Linked DNA regions of Sphaerotilus montanus. The protein of the gene in region 1 binds, or shares a complex with, the protein of each later gene. Links are inferred from orthologs where the notes say so. Each region holds a gene or a part of one and is shown in the gene's direction. Other genes may lie near its edges.

Region 1 (9,942 bases):
GTCACGATGGTCGAAGGCCGCGACGTGTGGATGAACGACCTCACTGCCGGTCAGGCCACCACCTGCGAGCCGGAATGGGTCAGCGCCGAGCACCCGCTGTTCCTGCTCTACACCTCCGGCTCGACCGGCAAGCCCAAGGGTGTCCAGCACTCCACCGGCGGCTATCTGCTGCACGCTGCGCTGACCACCAAGTGGACCTTCGACCTGAAGGCCGATGACGTGTTCTGGTGCACGGCCGACATCGGCTGGGTCACGGGCCACACCTACATCACCTACGGCCCGCTCGCCCTCGGCGGTACCGAGATCGTGTTCGAAGGCGTGCCGACCTACCCGGACGCCGGCCGCTTCTGGAAGATGATCCAGGACCACAAGGTCTCGATCTTCTACACCGCGCCGACCGCGATCCGCTCGCTGATCAAGGCCGCCGAAGCCAACGACGCCGTGCATCCGAAGAGCTATGACCTGACGAGCCTGCGCCTGCTGGGTTCGGTGGGCGAGCCGATCAACCCGGCCGCCTGGGAGTGGTACTACAAGCACGTCGGCGGCAGCCGTTGCCCGATCGCCGACACCTTCTGGCAGACCGAGACCGGCGGCCACATGATCACCCCGCTGCCGGGCGTCACGCCGATGGTGCCGGGTTCCTGCACGCTGCCGTTCCCGGGCATCCAGGCCGCGATCGTGGACGAGACCGGCAAGGACGTGCCGAACGGGCAGGGCGGCATCCTCGTCGTCAAGAAGCCGTGGCCGTCGATGATCCGCACCATCTGGGGTGACGGCGAGCGCTTCGTGAAGAGCTACTACCCGGCCGACTTCCAGGGCAAGTACTACCTGGCAGGCGACGGCGCGATCCGCGACGCCAAGACCGGCTACTTCACCATCACTGGCCGCATCGACGACGTGCTGAATGTCTCGGGCCACCGCATGGGCACGATGGAAATCGAGTCCGCGCTGGTGAGTTGCACCGAACTGGTGGCCGAAGCCGCCGTGGTCGGCCGTCCGGACGACACGACCGGCGAGGCCGTGTGCGCGTTCGTCGTGCTGAAGCGTCCGCTGCCGGTCGGTGACGAGGCCAAGGCCATCGCCAAGCAGCTGCGTGACCACGTCGGCAAGGAGATCGGTCCGATCGCCAAGCCGAAGGACATCCGCTTCGGCGAGAACCTGCCCAAGACCCGCTCGGGCAAGATCATGCGCCGCCTGCTGCGCTCGCTGGCCAAGGGCGAAGAGATCACCCAGGACACCAGCACGCTGGAAAACCCGACCATCCTGAGCCAGCTCGGCCAGGCGTACTGATCCGGCCTGACCGGACCATGCTGGCCTTCGGGCCATGAAAAAAGCCCCGATCCGTCGGGGCTTTTTGTTTTGCGCTGACTGATTGCGCTGAACTTACTTCTGGCTCAGTACCCAGGTCACCAGCGTCTTGGCCTCGTCTGGCGTCACGGCATTTGCCGGCATCGGGATCTGCCCCCAGGCGCCCGATCCCCCCTTGATGACCTTCTCGGCCAGCCTGGCGACGGCGTCCTTCTGGCCCGCATACTTTGCCGCGATGTCCTTGTAGCCCGGACCGACGACCTTCTTGTCGATGGCGTGGCAGGCCATGCAGTTTTTCTTCTGTGCCAGTTCGGCGTTGGCGAAGACCGGGCCGGACAAGGTGGCGATGGCCAGGGCGGCGAGTGCAAGCAGCGGCTTCATGGTGGAAAGGTTCCGTTTCTGTTGAAAGTGGTGGTGTGAATGCCCACTGGAGAACGATTCTAGAGGCGCCTGCGTTGACCTTGTCGATCCGCCTGCAACGCCAGGCAGAGGCCGTCGGGGTATCCTCGGCGGGCATGCATTTCGTGATGGACGGATGCCGAGGGGTAGTCGAATGGCGCTGGTGTGGTTGGGTGTGGTGGGGCTGCTGCTGAAGTGGCTGGAGATCGGTCCGGTGGCCCAGTGGTCGTGGTGGACGGTGCTGGCGCCGTTCGGGATGGCGATCGTCTGGTGGTCGGTGTCCGATGCCCTCGGGTTCACGGCCCGCGCCCGCCAGAAGCGCGAGGATGCGCACCGCGACCAGCGCCGGCGCAACACCATCGACGCGCTGGGTCGCAAGACGCCGTTGCCGCGCCGCCGCTGAAGTCGGCCCCGATCCCGCACCCTTGCCGCGCCGGGCTGGCGCAGCAGCGACAATCCGCACCTGTTTCCCACTCATGGAGTGCCGCCGATGCTGGTGCATCCCCAATTCGACCCAGTCGCTCTGAACCTGGGCTTCCTCCAGATCCACTGGTATGGCCTGACCTATCTGGCCGCCTTCGGCCTGTTCTACTGGCTGGCCACCCGCCGCATCCGCCAGCCACCGTACGCCGCGGGCGGATGGACGCCACGCGAGGTCGAAGATCTGCTCTTCTACGGTGTCATGGGCGTGATCCTGGGCGGGCGTCTCGGCTACGTGCTGTTCTACAAGCCCGCGTACTACCTGGCCAACCCGGGCGAGATCTTCGCGGTCTGGAAGGGGGGCATGGCCTTCCACGGGGGGCTGCTGGGCGTGATCGCAGCGATGGCCGTGTTCGCGTGGGTGCGCAAGAAGCGTTTCTTCGAGGTCACGGATCTGGTGGCGCCGTGCGTGCCGACCGGGCTCGCCTGCGGGCGTGTCGGCAATTTCATCAACGGCGAACTCTGGGGCCGCGCTGCGGATGCCAGCGTGCCGTGGGCCATGGTGTTCCCGCAGTCGGGCAGCGAGATCGCGCGCCATCCGTCCCAGGTCTACCAGTTCCTGCTCGAAGGGTTGCTGCTGTTCGTGATCCTGTGGTTTTACGGGCGCACCCGCTCTGCACATTCTCGGCCGGATGGCTCGGTGGTCTGGGGCCGGGTGTCGGGGCTGTTCCTGATCGGGTATGGCGCATTCCGTTTCATCGCCGAATACTTCCGCGAACCAGACAGCTTCCTCGGGCTGCTGGCGCTGAACCTGAGCATGGGCCAGTGGCTGTGCGTGCCGATGGTGGTCGCGGGCATGGGCATCTGGGTCTGGGCGGGGAGACGCGCGTGAGCGGGCCGCTGAGGGTGCTGGGCATCGAATCCTCGTGCGACGAGACCGGCATCGCGCTGGTCGAATTGCCCGAGGGGGTGGGCGGAGCGGCGCCGCCGCGGCTGCTGGCCCAGGCGCTGCACAGCCAGATCGACATGCACCAGGCCTATGGCGGCGTGGTGCCGGAGCTGGCCTCGCGCGACCACATCCGCCGCGTCGTGCCGCTGCTGCGCGAGACGCTGAGCGGCGCCGGACTCGGTCTGGACGCCGTGGATGTCGTCGCCTACACGCAGGGGCCAGGGCTGGCCGGCGCGCTGCTGGTGGGCACCGGCATGGCCTGTGCGCTGGGCATGGCGCTGGACCGGCCGGTGCTGGGCGTGCACCACCTGGAAGGGCATCTGCTGTCGCCCTTCCTCTCGGTGGATCCGCCGCAGTTCCCGTTCGTGGCGCTGCTGGTGTCGGGTGGCCACACGCAGCTCATGCGGGTCGACGGGGTCGGGCACTACACGATGCTCGGCGAGACCATCGATGACGCGGCCGGCGAGGCCTTCGACAAGACGGCCAAGATGCTCGGGCTCGGCTATCCGGGTGGGCCGGCGCTGGCGAAGCTGGCCGAGCAGGGCGATGACGCCGCGTTCAAGCTGCCGCGGCCGCTGATGCGCGGTGACCTGCTGGACTTCTCGTTCGCGGGCCTGAAGACCGCCGTCTGGACGCAGCTGAACAAGCTCGATCCCGCTGCGGAGGATGCCGCGCAGGCCCGTGCCGATCTGGCCGCCTCGACGCAGGCGGCGATCGTCGATGTGCTGGTGGCCAAGTCGCTGCTGGCGCTGAAGCAGACCGGGCTGAAGCGGATGGTGGTCGCGGGCGGGGTGGGGGCGAATCGGCGGCTGCGGGCGCAGCTTGACGCGCAGTGCCGCCGCCGCGGGGTGCGCGTGCACTACCCGGAGCTGCACCTGTGCACCGACAACGGCGCCATGATCGCGCTGGCCGGTGCCATGCGGCTGCAGAGCGGCCGGGCGCAGGCGAGCCGGGAGTACGCCTTCGACGTGCGTCCGCGCTGGGATCTGTCCACGGTCTGAACGCGGCGTTGGGCTGGATTTTGTAATGCATAATTCAAAATCCATGAAAAATACCCCGTTCTCCCTTTCTTTCCTGGCCTTGTCGGGCGCGCTGGCGCTGGGTGCGTCGGCGGCCCAGGCGGCCGATCCGATCCGTCTGGGTCTCATCGAAGGCCTGTCCGGCCCGTTTGCCAACGCCGGCGAAGCGGTGGCGCGCAACCTCAACTGGGCGATCGAGCGGGTGAATGCCCGTGGCGGCGTGAAGTTGCCCGGTGGCAATCGGCCGCTTGAACTGGTCCGTCTCGACAGCAAGGGCAACACCGAGGAGGCGCTGACCATGCTGAAGAGCGCGGTCGACCAGCAGATCGGTGTCGTGCTGCAGGGCAACAGCTCCGCCACCGCCGCTGCGCTGATCGACGCGCTCAACAAGCACAACGACCGCGAACCCCAGCGCCGCGCCGTGTTCCTCAACTACTCCGCCGTCGAGCCCTCGCTGACCAACGAGAAGTGCAGTCCGTGGCACTTCCGCTTCGATGCCCACGCCGACATGCGCCTGGCCGCGCTCACCGACGTGCTGCAGCAGGACACCGCGCTCAAGCGTGTCTACCTGATCGGCCAGGACTACAGCTTCGGCCAGCACGTCGTGCGCCAGGGCAGGGCGATGATCGTGGCCAAGCGTCCGGACATCCAGGTCGTCGGCGAAGAGCTGCACCCGGTCGGGCGCGTCAAGGATTTCCTGCCCTACGCGACCAAGATCAAGGCCAGTGGCGCGCAGGCCGTCGTCACCGGCAACTGGGGCAACGACCTGACGCTGCTGGTCAAGGCGGCGCGCGATGTCGGCTTCGAGGGCAAGTTCTACACCTTCTACGGCAACGCGCTGGGCGTGCCGGGCGCGCTGGGTGATGCCGGCGTGGGGCGCGTGGTGGCCGTGGCCGAGTGGCATCCGAACGCGGGTGGCAAGGCATCCGACGCGCTCGTCACCAGCTTCCACCAGCGCTTCCCCAAGCCGGAGGACGACTACCTGCACGTGCGCATGCAGGCCATGGTCGAGATGCTCGCGCAGGCGATGGAGCGTGCGCACGCCACCGATGCCGCGGCGGTCGCCAAGGCGCTGTCCGGTGCGCGCTTCGATGGCAAGGCGCTGGGTGGCCTGGGGGCCGGCCAGATGCGCGCCGGGGACCACCAGTTCCTGCAGCCGCTCTACGTCAGCACGATGCAGAAGGCTGGCACCGAGGGCGTGCGCTTCGATGTCGAGGGCTCCGGCTACGGCTTCCGCACTGTTCGTTACCTGACCGCCGAGCAGACGGCGCAGCCGCATTCGTGCAAGATGGCTCCCCTCTGATCCTTGCGGATCTGCTCTGTGTCCACAGTGGGGTGTTCATGCGTCAGGTGATTGCCGATCTGCCGGCTTCTCGCATCCGTGAAGTGGCCAATGCCGGCCTGGGCCGCAGCGATGTGCTGGCCTTCTGGTTCGGCGAAAGCGACGAGATCACGCCCATGGGCGTGCGCGACGCGGCCGTGACGTCGATCGAGGCGGGCGAGACCTTCTATGCCCACAACCTCGGCCTGCCGGCGCTGCGCGAGGCGCTGTCGGGCTACATCTCGGCGCTGCACCGGCCGGTGGGCGTGGAGCGCATCGCGGTGACGTCGTCCGGCGTGAGTGCGCTGATGCTGGCGCAGCAGGCGCTGGTCGATCCGGGCGACGAGGTGGTCGTGGTCGTGCCGGTGTGGCCGAACCTGACGGCGCAGCCCGCGATCATGGGCGCCCGTGTGCGCCGGGTGAGCCTGCGCGCCGAAGCCGGTGCGTGGCGACTCGACCTGGACGAGCTGCTGGCGGCGGTGACGCCGGCCACGCGCGTGCTGGTGCTCAATGCGCCGAACAACCCGACCGGCTGGACGCTGACCCGCGCCGAGCAGCAGGTCATCCTCGACCACTGCCGCCGCACGGGCACCTGGATCGTGTCGGACGAGGTCTACGAGCGTCTTTATTACCCGGACGCCGTGCCCCGGCCCGGGCAGGTGGTCTGTGCGCCGAGCTTTCTCGATCTGGCCGATCCGGAGGACCGGCTGGTCGTCGTACACAGCTTCTCGAAATCCTTCCTGATGACAGGGTGGCGGCTGGGCAATCTGGTCGCGCCGGCCGCACTCATCGAGCAGCTCGGCAAGCTGATCGAATTCAATACCTCTTGCACGCCGGTGTTCGTGCAGCGCGCAGGGCTGGCGGCGCTGGCCGATGCGCCGGTGTCGGTACCGGCCTTGCAGGCGCGGCTGCGGGTGTGCCGCGACACGCTGGTCGCCGCGCTGCAGACCCTGCCGCGGGTCGAGGTGGCCACACCGCCCGGCGCGATGTACGCTTTCCTGCGCATCGATGGCGAGCGCGATGCACTCTCGCTCGCCAGGCGGCTGGTGACCGACCACGGTCTGGGTCTGGCGCCGGGCACCGCCTTCGGTGACGAGGCCGAGGGCTGGCTGCGCTGGTGCTTTGCCTCGCGCCAGCCGCAGCGGCTGCTTCAGGGGGTGGATCGGCTGGCGCGCGCCTTGGCGCTATAATCGCAGGCTTCGCTGCCGTTTCTGGTGGCGGAGGAACGCGCATCGGCGCGTGCACGGCGCGGGGCGGTTTCCCCCACGGCCGCAAGTGAACCTCGAAACCGAAGGAAATTTGACATGTCCGAAATCAACAAGGCAGAAGTTGTTGCCGCCAACGCCCGCGGCGTCGCCGACACCGGATCGCCGGAAGTCCAGGTCGCCCTGCTGACCGCCCGCATCAACCACCTGACCCCGCACTTCAAGACCCACAAGAAGGACCACCACGGTCGTCGCGGTCTGCTGCGCATGGTCAGCCGCCGCCGCAAGCTGCTGGACTACCTGAAGGACCGTGACGCTGACCGTTACACCTCGCTGATCCAGAAGCTGGGCCTGCGCAAGTAATCGCTGCATGCATGTGAAGAGCCTGTCTGGACCCTCCAGCACAGGCTCTTTGTTTTTACGGCCACGCGTGGGCGCTGCTGTGTCATTCCATCCCGATCCGATCCTGCTGTGCAGGTGGCGGGTCCGGATGGAATGGCATCCCGCCGCGGTGACCGGCCACCTACCAGAAGAAAGCATTCCATGAGCCTGTTCAACAAAGTCACCAAGACCTTCCAATGGGGTCAGCACACCGTCACCCTGGAAACCGGCGAAATCGCCCGCCAGGCCAGTGGCGCTGTCATCGTCAACATGGACGACACCGTGGTGCTCGCCACCGTGGTCGCCCGCAAGGAAGCCAAGCCGGGCCAGGACTTCTTCCCGCTGACGGTCGACTACATCGAGAAGACCTACGCTGCCGGCAAGATCCCGGGCAGCTTCTTCAAGCGCGAAGCCAAGCCGAGCGAGCTGGAAGTGCTGACCAGCCGCCTGATCGACCGCCCGCTGCGCCCGCTGTTCCCGGAAGGCTTCTACAACGAAGTCCAGGTCGTCATCCACGTCCTGTCGCTGAACCCGGAAGCCTCGGCCGACATCGCCGCGCTGATCGGATCAAGCGCTGCGCTGGCCATCTCCGGCATCCCGTTCAACGGCCCGGTGGGTGCAGCCCGCGTGGGTTACATCAACGGTGAATACGTCCTGAATCCGGGCCCGACGCAGCTCAAGCAGTCGCAGCTGGACCTGGTGGTCGCCGGCACCGAAGCCGCCGTGCTGATGGTCGAATCCGAAGCGCAGCAGCTCACCGAAGAAGTGATGCTGGGCGGCATCGTGTACGGCCACGAGCAGGCCAAGGTCGCCATCGCTGCGATCAACGAGCTGGTGCGTGACGCCGGCAAGCCGGAATGGACGTGGCAGGCTCCGGCCAAGAACGAGCCGCTGATCGCCAAGGTCGCCGAATTCGGTCTGGCCAAGATCGAAGCTGCCTACCAGATCCGCTCCAAGCAGGCCCGTACCGACGCCTGCCGCGCCGCCTACGCCGAAGTCAAGGCCGCGCTGAAGGCCGACGGCATCGAGTTCGACGGTGTCGAAATCGACAACCTGCTGTTCGAGATCGAAGCCAGGACCGTGCGTGGCCAGATCCTCGCCGGCGAGCCGCGCATCGACGGCCGCGACACCCGCACCGTGCGTCCGATCGAGATCCGCAACGGCGTGCTGCCGCGCACCCACGGCTCGGCGCTGTTCACCCGTGGTGAAACGCAGGCCCTCGTCGTCGCCACCCTCGGCACCGACCAGGACGCGCAGCGCATCGACGCGCTGGCCGGCGATTTCCGCGACACCTTCCTGTTCCACTACAACATGCCCCCCTTCGCCACCGGCGAAGCCGGCCGCATGGGCACGCCGAAGCGCCGCGAAACCGGCCACGGCCGTCTGGCCAAGCGCGCCCTGGTGCCGCTGCTGCCGAACCGCGAAGACTTCGCCTACACGATCCGCGTCGTCTCCGAGATCACCGAGTCCAACGGCTCCTCGTCGATGGCCTCCGTCTGCGGCGGCTGCCTGGCGCTGATGGATGCCGGCGTGCCGATGAAGGCGCACGTCGCCGGCATCGCCATGGGCCTGATCAAGGATGGCAACCGCTTCGCGGTGCTGACCGACATCCTGGGTGACGAGGACCACCTCGGCGACATGGACTTCAAGGTCGCGGGCACCACCACCGGCGTGACCGCCCTGCAGATGGACATCAAGATCCAGGGCATCACCAAGGAAATCATGCAGGTCGCCCTGGCGCAGGCCAAGGAAGCGCGTCTGCACATCCTGGGCAAGATGGTGGAAGCCATGGGCACGGCCAACACCGAGGTCTCCGACTTCGCGCCGCGCCTGTACACGATGAAGATCAACCCGGAAAAGATCCGTGACGTCATCGGCAAGGGTGGCTCCGTCATCCGTGCGCTGACCGAAGAGACCGGCTGCCAGATCAACATCGACGAAGACGGCACGATCACGATCGCCTCGACCGACAGCGCCAAGGCCGACGTCGCCAAGAAGCGCATCGCCGACATCACCGCCGAAGCCGAGATCGGCAAGGTCTACGAAGGCCCGGTCGTCAAGATCCTGGACTTCGGTGCACTGGTCAACGTGCTGCCGGGCAAGGACGGCCTGCTGCACATCAGCCAGATCGCCCACCAGCGCGTCGAGAAGGTCACCGATTTCCTGACCGAAGGCCAGATCGTCAAGGTCAAGGTGCTGGAGACGGACGAGAAGGGCCGCATCAAGCTGTCGATGAAGGCGCTGCTGGAGCGTCCGGAAGGCATGGAAGAAGAGCGCTTCGAGCGTGCGCCGCGCCGCGAGTTCGGGGACCGCAATGACCGTGGCGACCGTGGTCCGCGCCGTGAGCGCAGCGAGCGCCCGCCGCGCAGCGAGCAGCCTGCTGCTGCGCCGGAAGCGTCCGCTCCGGTGGCTGCACCGGACGCCGGTTCGGAGCCGTCGCAGTCCTGATCCCTGTCCGTCCGGAGGAGTCCGCGCATGAAAGCCATTGAAATCTCTCGCCCGGGTGCTCCGGACGTGCTGACGCTGGTCGATCGCGCGGATCCGGTACCCGGCGCTGGCGAGGTGCTGATCCGTGTCACCGCCAGCGGCATCAACCGCCCGGACGTGCTGCAGCGGATGGGCGCCTATCCGCCGCCGCCGGGAGCGTCGGACCTGCCGGGGCTGGAAGTGGCCGGGGTCATCGTGTCGGGTGATGCCGAGGCGATGGCCGCCGCCGGTCTGTCGGTCGGGCAGCGTGTCTGCGCGCTGACGCCGGGTGGTGGCTACGCCGAGTTGTGCGTGACGCCGGCGGTGCAGTGCCTGCCGGTGCCGGACGGCCTGAGCGACATCGAGGCCGCCAGCCTGCCCGAGACCTGCTTCACCGTGTGGTCCAACGTCTTCATGCGTGCCGGACTGCAGGCGGGCGAAACCCTGCTCATCCAGGGCGGCACGAGCGGCATC
Region 2 (10,553 bases), 2.5 Mb from region 1 along the record:
GCCGCTCGGCGACGTTTTCCTTGGTCGTGTAGTCGATGATGTCCTCGGCCTTGATCACCTCGCGGGCGACGTAGTCGAGGTTGCCGATGCCGTCGGCCAGCCCCATCTTGATGGCTTCCTCGCCGCTCCAGAACAGGCCGGAGAAGGTCTCCGGCGTTTCCTTCAGGCGCTTGCCTCGGCCTTCCTTCACCGTGTCGATGAACTGGCGGTGGATCTGGTCGAGCATGGTCTGGGCGTAGCCACGCTGCTTCTCGTCGAGCGGCGAGAACGGGTCGAGCATCCCCTTGTTGCTGCCGGCGGTCAGCAGGCGGCGTTCGACACCGACCTTCTTCATGACTTCCTCGAAGCCGAAGCCGTCCATCAGCACACCGATCGAGCCGACGATGGAGGCCTTGTCGACGTAGATCTCGTCGGCTGCGACGGCGATGTAGTACGCGCCCGAGGCCGCGCTTTCCTCGACCACCGCATAGACCTTCTTGTGGTGCTTTTCCTTCAGGCGGCGCAGTTCGTCGTAGACGATGCCCGCCTGCACCGGGCTGCCGCCAGGCGAGTTGATGCGCAGCACCACGGCCTGGGCACCGACGTCCTCGAAGGCGTCCTTCAGGCCCGACAGCAGCACTTCGGCACTGGCCTCGCCGCCCGAGGCGATCTCGCCGCGCAGATCGACCAGTGCGGTGTGCGGTCCGGTCGGGGCGCTGTTGTGCCGGTTCTCGCTGTAGACCGTCCAGGCCGCGAACAGGCCCAGACCCAGCCAGCCGAGCCGGAAGAACAGGCTCCAGCGCCGCGAACTGCGCCGGTCGCGCAGGTAGTCGCGCGCGAACTGCTCCATCACGTGGTCGAAGGCGCCGCGGGAGGCGGCCGGGGCCACCGGCGTGGCGGGCGTGGAGGCCGGTGCAGCGGAGGGGGCTGTGGAGGGAGTGTCGTCTGGCTGGGTCATGGAATCTTCAGTCGCCGAACGCCGGCGTCAAGGTGACAGAAGGATACCAAGACACCTGTCCGTCGTGCTCGTCCACCCGCAGCGCCTTGAGCCGCTTGCCCCGGCACGGCCCGCCCACGCAGTAGCCCGAGGCCGGCTCGTAGGCCGCCCCGTGGATGGAACAGAGGATCCACTGGCCGCTGTCGTCGAGGAACTGCCCCTCCTTCCAGTCCATCTCGGCCGGCACGTGGGCGCACTGGTTGAGATAGCCGACCACCTTTCCGCCGTGGCGCAGCACGAAGCCGCGCGCGGGCTGGCCGTATTCGAGCAGGTCGAAGACATGGGCCCGGCCGCCGTCGGCGAGGTCGGCGGAGGCGCACAGGGGGATGGCGCTGGCCTGGTCGCTCATGCGTGCGTCCCGAGCCACGCGCGCAGTTCCGCCACCGAATGCGCCACATGCCGCGGTCCCAGCTCCCGCAGCGGCGCGTGCTCGTGCGCGCCATAGGTGACGGCCACGCTGTGCGCGCCGGCGTTGGCGGCGAGCTGCAGGTCGTGCGTGGTGTCGCCGATCATCAGCGTGCGCTCGGGCTCGACGCCGAACTCGCGCATCAGCTCGTGCAGCATCTGCGGGTGCGGCTTGGAGCGGGTCTCGTCGGCGGTGCGGGTGGCGTCGAACAGCGGGGCCAGACCGGACAGGCGCAGCGCGTCGTTCAGGCCCTGCCGGTTCTTGCCGGTGGCCACGGCCAGCCAGTGCTGGCGCTGGCGCAGATCGGCCAGCAGATCGGGCACGCCACTGAAGAGCGTGACGTCCTCGTGGTCCTTGAAGTAGTGCTGGCGGTAGCGGCGGCCGAGTTCGGGGTAGCGGTCGGGGCTCAGGCCGGGGACGGCGTGCATCAGCGCATCCTGCAGCCCGAGGCCGATGACGTAGGACGCCGCTTCGTCGCTCGGCACGGCCACGCCCAGGTCCCGGCACGCGGCCTGGATGGCGCGCACGATCAGCGCGGTCGAGTCATAGAGCGTGCCGTCCCAGTCGAAGACGATGAGGTCGTACTGGCGCGGGCGGAAGGCGGTGGTGTCGGTCATGGCGCGGGGGCTGGAGCAGCGGCAGGTTTAGCGGCGGGACGCAGGTGGGACAGCAGGGCGGTGCATTCGGGCGGCAGCGGCGCTTCCAGCTCGATGCGCTCGCCCGTGGCGGGGTGGTCGAAGGCGAGACGGCGGGCGTGCAGGAACATGCGCTCGAAGCGGCAGCCCGGCGCGGCCGGCGCGTCGCCGCGGGCCAGCGCCTTGTTGAGCGCGAAGTCGCCGTACTTGTCGTCGCCGACGATGGCATGGCCTTCGTTCAGCAGGTGGACGCGGATCTGGTGCGTGCGGCCGGTCTTGATGGTCACGTCCAGCAGCGTGCAGTCCGCGTAGGTCTGCGCGATGCGCACGAGCGAGACCGAGCGGCGCCCGTCCGGGTGGTCCGCCTCGACCGCGCGCACGCGGCGCTCGCCCGCGGCATCCAGGTACTTGTGCAGCGCCACATCGACCACCTTGCGCGCGGCCGGCCAGGCGCCGATCACCAGCGCGGCGTAGGTCTTGCCGGTCTCGCGCTGGCGGAACTGGTCCTGCAGGGCGGTCAGGGCGCTGCGCTTCTTGGCGATCAGCAGCAGGCCCGAGGTCTCGCGGTCCAGCCGGTGCACCAGTTCGAGGAACTTCGCCTGCGGCCGCGCCCGGCGCAACTGCTCGATCACGCCGTGGCTCACGCCCGAGCCGCCGTGCACGGCCACGCCCGCCGGCTTGTCGATCACCAGCAGGTGCTCGTCCTCGAAGCGGACCGGGAACTCGCGCGGCGGCGCGGTCGACACCGTCGGCTCGCTCAGGCGCAGCGGCGGCACACGCACGTCATCGCCGGCCTCGACACGCGAATCGGCATGGGCGCGGCCCTTGTTGATGCGCACCTCGCCGCTGCGGATGATCCGGTAGACGAGGGTCTTGGGTGCGCCCTTGAGTTCGCGCAGCAGGAAGTTGTCGAGCCGCTGACCGGCGCTGTCGTCATCGACCAGCAGGTGGCGCACCTGCGGCGCGACCGGTGCGACCGCAGGTGCGGGCGCTGGCGGAACGGGTGGCCGAGGCACGGGTACTCCCGCGTTCACAGGCTTGCGCGTGGCTGGTTTCGGGCCGGCTTTTCCGGAGCCGGGCCGGCTGGGCTTTGCCCCTATAATGCGTTGGACCACGATTGCGCTGTAAGTGTTTGATTTGCCTGAGTTTAGCGGGCACTGAGAAGCAGCCCCCGGTGCAGGGTGGTCGGACTGGCACGCGACACCTGAGGTGGGTGCGGGCCGGGTCCAGACGCTGATGCAGCGTGTTGCCTGGCGCATGGTGTGCACTCCCAAGGTGAGTGTGCGGATGGACCGGCAGCATGCAAGAGACCACGCTGAAAGAGCCCCGACACAAGGTTTTCGGCGGCAGCTTCCGAAAGGGGCTGTCGCCCGCGTCCGACCACCGACGCCGTCGCATGAACGATTTCGAGTTTCCGCTTCCCGACCCGACCCCTGGTGACTGTCGTCCCCGGTCGGAGTCGCACGCCAGCGCGTGTGCGTCGGATGGCGGACCCGTGCCCTGCCGGCCCGGAGGCCGACACCACGGCGACACTGCGTTTCCTGCCCCGGCATCACGGTCGACGCACGCGCCAACGCTGCGCTGCTGAGGGCGCCGGCATCTGCCGGTGTCCGTTGCGCGCAGTCCAGGGCGATTCCTTCCCGGCTCCGCGGCGCGGTCTCGTGCATCTCATGAAGACATGAATCATGAGGAGAGACACGCATGAAACGCATGCTGATCAATGCCACGCAGCCCGAAGAGCGCCGCCTGGCCATCGTTGACGGTCAGAAACTGATCGACTTCGAAACCGAGATCGAAGGGCGCGAACAGCGCAAGGGCAACATCTACAAGGCCGTCGTCACCCGCGTCGAGCCTTCGCTGGAAGCCTGTTTCGTCGACTACGGCGAAGACCGCCACGGCTTCCTCCCCTTCAAGGAAATCGCCCGCAGCTACTTCCGCGAAGGCACCGACGTGCGCTCGGCGCGCATCCAGGACGCCATCCGCGAAGGCCAGGAACTGCTGGTCCAGGTCGAGAAGGAAGAGCGCGGCAACAAGGGCGCGGCCCTGACGACGTTTGTCTCGCTGGCCGGCCGCTACCTCGTGCTGATGCCCAACAACCCGCGGGGTGGTGGCGTGTCGCGCCGCATCGAGGGCGAGGACCGCGAGGAGCTGAAGGAGAACCTCGAACAGCTCGAATACCCGAAGGGCATGAGCCTGATCGCCCGCACCGCCGGCATCGGACGCACCGCCCCCGAGCTGCAGTGGGACCTGAACTACATGCTCAAGCTCTGGACCGCGATCGATGACGCGTCCCGGGGCGGCAAGGGCGCCTTCCTGATCTACCAGGAATCGTCGCTGGTGATCCGCGCCATCCGCGACTACTTCACCTCCGACATCGGCGAGATCCTGATCGACACGGACGACATCTACGAGCAGGCCAAGCAGTTCATGCTGCATGTCATGCCCGAGACGGCCAACCGCGTGAAGCGCTACCGCGACGACGCGCCGCTGTTCAGCCGCTTCCAGATCGAGCACCAGATCGAGACCGCGTTCAGCCGCACGGTGCACCTGCCGTCCGGCGGCGCGATCGTGATCGACCACACCGAAGCGCTGGTGTCGATCGACGTCAACTCGGCCCGCGCCACCCGTGGCGGTGACATCGAGGAGACTGCGACCCGCACCAACCTCGAAGCCGCCGACGAGATCGCCCGCCAGGCGCGTCTGCGCGACCTGGGTGGTCTGCTGGTGGTGGACTTCATCGACATGGAAGAGTCGAAGAACCGCCGCGAGGTCGAGACCCGCCTGCGCGACGCGCTGCGCTACGACCGCGCCCGCGTGCAGTTCTCGACCATCAGCAAGTTCGGCCTGCTGGAGATGAGCCGCCAGCGCCTGCGCCCGGCGCTGTCCGAGGGCAGCCACATCACCTGCCCGCGCTGCAACGGCACCGGCCACATCCGCGACACCGAGTCTTCCGCGCTGCAGACGCTGCGCATCATCCAGGAAGAGTCGATGAAGGAAGGCACGGCGGCGGTCCACGTCCAGGTGCCGGTCGAGGTGGCCAGCTTCCTGCTGAACGAGAAGCGCCCCGAGATCACCAAGATCGAGATGAAGCAGCGTGTGACGGTGATGCTGGTGCCGAACAAGCACCTCGACACGCCGAACTACAAGCTGGAGCGCCTGCGCCACGACGATCCGCGTCTGGAGAATCTGCAATCGAGCTACTCGATGGTGGAAGAGCCGGAAGAGGACGTCGGCATCACGCGCCGCGAGAAGAACATCAAGCCCAAGCAGGCGCCGATGATCCGCGGCGTGCTGCCTGACCAGCCGGCTCCGGTCGCTGTACCGAAGGCCGAAGCCGCACCGGCTCCGGTCGCTGCCGCACCGGCCCCCGTGGCCGCGCCTGCCCCGGTGGCCCCTGCGCCTGCTCCGGAAGCCGTGGCCGCCGGCACCGGCTTCTTCGGCTGGATGAAGCGTCTGTTCGGCGTTGCGCCGGCGCCGGCACCGGTCGCCCCGGTGGCCGCGCCGGTGGCTCCGGTGGTCGAAGCGCCGGTGGAAGCGAAGACCGACAAGCCCGCTGACAAGGCGGACGGCCGTGGCGAACGCCGCGGTGGCCGCGAAGGTGGACGTGAGGGTGGCCGCGACGGCAATCGCCGTGACGGGCGCCGTGGCGAGCGTGGTGGTGAGCGCGCCAAGCCCGAAGCGGCCGAGCGCAACGGTGAACGCCCGGCTGAACGTGCGCCGGCCGAGGCCCGCCCCGAAGGGGGCCGCGGTGGACGCGGTGACCGTTCGCAGGACCGCCGCCCGGCCGAGGCCGGCGCCGAACTGCCGAGCGGTGGTCGCCCGCCGCGCGAGCGCCGCCCCGCGCCCGAAGTGGCCGCGCTGGCCGTCGAGGACGTGCAACCCGGGTTCGAGGACACCGCGTCCCCGGCACCGGAAGGCGAGAGCGCTGCGGCCCAGGCCGAGCGCGAAGGCCGCCGCCGCCGCCGTGGTGGCCGTGGTCGCCGTGACCGCGATGAAGCCCGCGTGGGTGAAAACGGTGTCGAGGCCGAAGCCGAAGCGGGTGACGTTGCCGCTGCGGTGAGCACCGAGGCGGCTCCCGCCGCCGAGCCGGTGGCCGCCGAGGCTGCCGCTGGTGTCGAAGCGCGTGCGGACGAGTCGACCGAGGAGGGCCGTGAGGAAGGTCGCCGCCGTCGCCGTGGCCGTGGTGGTCGCAACCGCGAAGAGGCGCAGGCCGATGCGGCTGCCGAGGCCGACGTTGCACCCGTCGCCACCGAGGTCGCTGCCCCCGTCGTGGCCGCAGCAGCAGCCGTTGCGGCTGCGGTGGTGACCGATGCGGTCGAGGCGGATGCTGCGCCGGTGGCGGAGGCGCCCGCGGTGGCCCAGGTCGCCGAGCCGGTGGCTGCTCCCGTGGCCGAAGCGGTTCCGGAGGTCGTGGTCCAGGCGCCTGCAGTGGTGGCGCCCGCCGCCGCTGCTGCGGTCGTCGCGGCACCCGCCGCCTACGTCCTGCAGCTCGACGAGCTGGCCGCGGTCGCCCGCAGCGCCGGACTGGAGTGGATCAACAGCGACACCGACAAGGTCCGCGCCGTGCAGGACGCCATTGCCAGCACGCCGGCCCCGGTGCGCCAGCCGCGCGAGCCGCGTCCGGTGGTCGTGGTCGATGAAGGCCCGCTGATCCTGGTCGAGACGCGCCGCGATCTGGCCGGACTGCAACTGCCGTTCGAAACCACCAACTCGGAGTCCGCCGAGGCCTGATCGGCCAACGTGCTCCCCGTGCCAGCGGGGTGCTTCGGCACTCCGCCCTACAAAACGCCGCCCGGCCTTGTGCCCGGCGGCGTTTTTGCTTGCACCGCATCATCCGCACCCTGTGCCACTGTCCGTCTGCCTGTCCGACCATGCTTGATCCGCTCTCGACCGCTCCTTCGCCTGCTCCGGTCTTCGCCCTGCTGGACGATGCCAGCGCCCCTGCCGACCGGGCGGTGAGCCGGCTGTACACCGGCTGGCTCGGGGAACACCGCTGTGCGGACCCGGCCGAGCTGGACACGGTCTGGTCGGCCGCCGCGGCCGATCTGGCGCAGGGCGTGCACCTGGTGCTGCTGGCCGACTACGAATGGGGCGTGCGCCTGGCCGGGCTGGCCGCGCCGCCCGGCAGCCTGCGGCTGCTGCGTTTCGCGCACTGCGCGCGGCTCACACGCGATGCGGTGGATGCCTGGCTGGCGCAGCAGGACGGCACGCCGGTTCCCTCGGCTGCCGGCGTGTTCGGCCTGACGCCAGACGATGACGAGGCGACCTACACCGCCGCGATCGACGAGATCCACGCCCGCATCCGCGCGGGCGAGACCTACCAGGTCAACCACACGCAGCGCCTGCGCGGCCGCAGCGTCGGCTCACCCCTGGCGCTGTACCGGCGCTTGCGGGCGGCGCAGCCGGTGCCGTTCGGCGCGCTGATCGCCTTGCCGCAGGACCGCTGGGTGCTGTCGTGCTCGCCGGAGCTGTTCGTGCGCCACCAGGCGGGGCACCTCGTCACCCGCCCGATGAAGGGCACCGCGCCGCGCCACGCTGACCCGGCCGCCGACCAGGCCAGCGCCGACTGGCTGGCCCGCGACGTGAAGAACCGCGCCGAGAACCTGATGATCGTCGACCTGCTGCGCAACGACCTCGGCCGGCTGGCGACGGTGGGCAGCGTGCGCGTGCCGCAGTTGTTCCAGGTCGAGCCGTACCGGACGGTGTTCCAGATGACCTCGACCGTCGAGGCCGATCTGCCGCCCGCCACCGAGTTCCCCGCGGTGCTGCGGGCGCTGTTCCCCTGCGGCTCGATCACCGGCGCGCCCAAGCGCCAGACGATGTCGGTCATCGGCCGGCTGGAATCCTCGCCCCGCGGCCTCTACACCGGCGCGATCGGCTGGCTGGATGCGCCGGACGCCGCCGACCGCGCCGCGGGCCGGTCAATGGGCAATTTCTGCCTGTCGGTGGCGATCCGCACGCTGGAGATGGGCGCCGGCGATCCGCGGGACGGCACGCGGGCGGTGACGCTGGGCGTGGGCGGCGGCATCGTGCTGGACTCGGAGGCGGCGTCGGAGGCCGCGGAGTGCCGGCACAAGGTCCGCTTCCTGACCCGCACCGACCCCGGCTTCACGCTGTTCGAGACGCTGCGCGTCGAGGGCCGGCGGGTGTGCCGCTTCGAGGCCCATCTGGCGCGCTTGCTGGGCAGCGCGGCGGCACTCGGGTTCAGCGCTTCGGCGTCGGCGGTGCAGGCCGCGGTGGACGAGGTGTTGCAGACCTTCCCGGCGGACCCGGCGCAGGTGTTCCGCCTGCGGGTCGATCTGTCCCGTGACGGGCGGGTGTCCTGTCGCAGCGGGGCGCTGGTGCCCTTGCCCGAAGGGCCGGTGCGCCTGCTTGGTCCGACGGGCCGGGTTCCCCTGCAGGAGTCGGCGCTGCTGGGCCACAAGACGTCCCTGCGCACCGCCTACGACGCCGCCGTGCGCGACGCCGAAGCGGTCGGGGCCTTCGACCGGCTGTTCGTCAACGCCGACGGCGCGCTGACCGAAGGGGGGCGCAGCACGCTGCTGGTCCGGCTGGACGGGCGCTGGACCACGCCGCCGCTGTCGGCTGGCGTGCTGCCGGGGGTGATGCGGTCCGCGCTGATGGTGGATCCGGTCTGGCTGGTGTCCGAGCGCGTGCTCTGGCCGGCCGATCTGGGACGCGCGCAGGCGCTGGCGGTGTGCAACGCGCTGCGCGGCGTGCTGCCTGCGGTGCTGGGTTCTACATAGTACCCAAGCTTATCGGTTACCCCGATCCTCTCCGAAAGGATGTTAAAGAAGTCACAGGTACCGATACATTACTCGGCATTACGAACACAGGTGCCTGTGCAGTGACCCGGTCCGGGTGGGCCGTGATCGCTCGAACGGCGAGGAGGAGAAGCGATGTCGAGGCGATGGTTGAGCTGCCCGGTCTGCACCATGCTGGGCCTGGCCGGTCTGGCCCTGCTGGCCTGGATGCTGATCGGGCGTGGAGATGCCAAGGCGGACGCCGTGCGCCAGCGCACGGAAGCGGACGCAGCCCAGGTGCTCGGTGCTGCGGGGTTCCCGTGGGCGAGTCTGAAGATCGACAACGAGGTCGGCCGCATCGTCGGTGACGCGCCATCGCCCGCCCAGCGCGCGGCGGCCTACGCGGCGGCCAGCGTCACGCTGCTGCCGATGATGGGGGTGCCCGGCGTGTTCGCCCGGCTGGAAGACGGCCAGTCCTCGCCCGCGCTGACGCTGCCGCAGGTGTCCGCGCCGGCGCCGGCCGCTGCACCGGTGGTGGCCGCGGCCTCTCGTCCGCCGGTGGCGGCTTCCGGTCCGCTGACCGCCGCGGACTGCCAGGTGGCGATGGCCAAGGTGCTGGAAGCCCGGCAGATCCGCTTCAAGCTGGCGTCGGCCGAGCTGGACCCGTCCAGCGTGCCCCTGCTGGAGTCGCTGCACCAGTTGTCCATGCGCTGCCCGCAGGCCCGCATGCGCGTCGATGGCCACACCGATGCCCAGGGCGATGCCGCCGCGAACCTGCGCCTGTCGCAGCGCCGCGCGCAGGCCGTCGTCGATGCGCTGGTCAAGCGCGGTGTGCCGACCAGCCGGCTGCAGGCTCAGGGCTTTGGCGAGGACCGCCTGCTGGACCAGGGCACGACACCCGAGGCCCACGAGCGCAACCGCCGCATCGAGTTCCACCTGGCGTCCAAGGCGCCCTGAGTTCCGGCGGCACGCCGACGACCCACACCCGAACCTGCAAACACTGCGGAGAGATCACCATGTACCTGTTGAGCCAGTTGTGGCTGTACCTCCTGCTGGCCTGCCTGGCCGGCCTCGGACTCGGCCTTCTGCTGAACCGCATCTGCCAGCAACGCCGCCATGCCGCGGAGCTGGCTGCGCTGCAGACCCAGTACCGCGACGACCGTGCCCGTGCCGACGCTGCCCTCGCGGCGCAGCGCACCGCGCATGCGCAGGCGCTCGAAACCGCTGGCGCGGAGCAGGCGGCGCTGCAGGCCCGTCTGGATGCGCTGGACATCGAGCACGGCCAGACCAGCGCCCGCGCGCTGGCGCTGAGCAGCAGCGTCGATGAACACCACGCTGCGCGCCAGGGGCTGGGTGCCGAGGTCGAGTCGCTGCAAGGGCGCCTGGACGCGCTGCAGACGGCCTATGAATCGCGCATCATGCTGCTCAACACGGAGACCAGCCGCGCTGCGCACCTGTCCGACCAGCTCGCCGAGCTGCAGACCCGCCATGCGGCGCTGGAAGCGGCGCACGCCAAGGCGCTGGCCAACCAGGCCGACGTGGCCGGGGAGGCCTATGAAGCCCTGCTGACGGCCCGGTCCGAGCGCGATACGGCTCGCCAGGCGCTCGCTCGCACCGAGACCGAGCTGACCCATGAGCGCGCAGCCGCCCTGCTGGCTGCGGGTGCCGCGGCCACCGCGGCGCTGGCCGCTCGCCAGTCCCACCAGGACGAACTCGCGGCGCTGAAGGGCGAACTGACGGCGCTACAAGACACCCACAGCGCGACCGTGCGCGCCCAGGAAGCGCAAGCCGAG

Evidence for each region.
Region 2: the proteins of pnp (region 1) and BDD16_RS04535 are in contact, whole or in part, in a cryo-EM structure (PDB 9QH0), measured with the Escherichia coli proteins. The link is inferred for Sphaerotilus montanus from one-to-one orthologs.

Annotation. Positions count from the first base shown.
Region 1 is NZ_JACCFH010000001.1:3,498,804-3,508,745, forward strand. What follows is about bases 6,817-9,807. They hold pnp (polyribonucleotide nucleotidyltransferase), read left to right. Parts: upstream 6,817-7,164; coding sequence 7,165-9,450; downstream 9,451-9,807. Other genes in these bases: rpsO (30S ribosomal protein S15), read left to right, coding at 6,817-6,984; BDD16_RS15965 (NAD(P)H-quinone oxidoreductase), read left to right, coding at 9,478-9,807. In the rest of the region: acs (acetate--CoA ligase), read left to right, coding at 1-1,290; BDD16_RS15925 (c-type cytochrome), read right to left, coding at 1,384-1,689; BDD16_RS15930 (TIGR04438 family Trp-rich protein), read left to right, coding at 1,862-2,110; lgt (prolipoprotein diacylglyceryl transferase), read left to right, coding at 2,198-3,019; tRNA (adenosine(37)-N6)-threonylcarbamoyltransferase complex transferase subunit TsaD, read left to right, coding at 3,016-4,077; BDD16_RS15945 (branched-chain amino acid ABC transporter substrate-binding protein), read left to right, coding at 4,121-5,398; BDD16_RS15950 (pyridoxal phosphate-dependent aminotransferase), read left to right, coding at 5,437-6,606; more of rpsO, read left to right, coding at 6,721-6,816; more of BDD16_RS15965, read left to right, coding at 9,808-9,942. UniProt on the Escherichia coli protein: Involved in mRNA degradation. Catalyzes the phosphorolysis of single-stranded polyribonucleotides processively in the 3'- to 5'-direction. Also involved, along with RNase II, in tRNA processing.
Region 2 is NZ_JACCFH010000001.1:1,021,050-1,031,602, reverse strand. What follows is about bases 3,347-6,948. They hold BDD16_RS04535 (Rne/Rng family ribonuclease), read left to right. Parts: upstream 3,347-3,718; coding sequence 3,719-6,748; downstream 6,749-6,948. Other genes in these bases: pabB (aminodeoxychorismate synthase component I), read left to right, coding at 6,889-6,948. Outside these bases: BDD16_RS04555 (S49 family peptidase), read right to left, coding at 1-937; BDD16_RS04550 (Rieske (2Fe-2S) protein), read right to left, coding at 945-1,343; BDD16_RS04545 (HAD family hydrolase), read right to left, coding at 1,322-1,999; BDD16_RS04540 (RluA family pseudouridine synthase), read right to left, coding at 1,996-2,973; more of pabB, read left to right, coding at 6,949-8,763; BDD16_RS04525 (OmpA family protein), read left to right, coding at 8,917-9,717; BDD16_RS04520 (hypothetical protein), read left to right, coding at 9,777-10,553. UniProt on the Escherichia coli protein: Endoribonuclease that plays a central role in RNA processing and decay. Required for the maturation of 5S and 16S rRNAs and the majority of tRNAs. Also involved in the degradation of most mRNAs.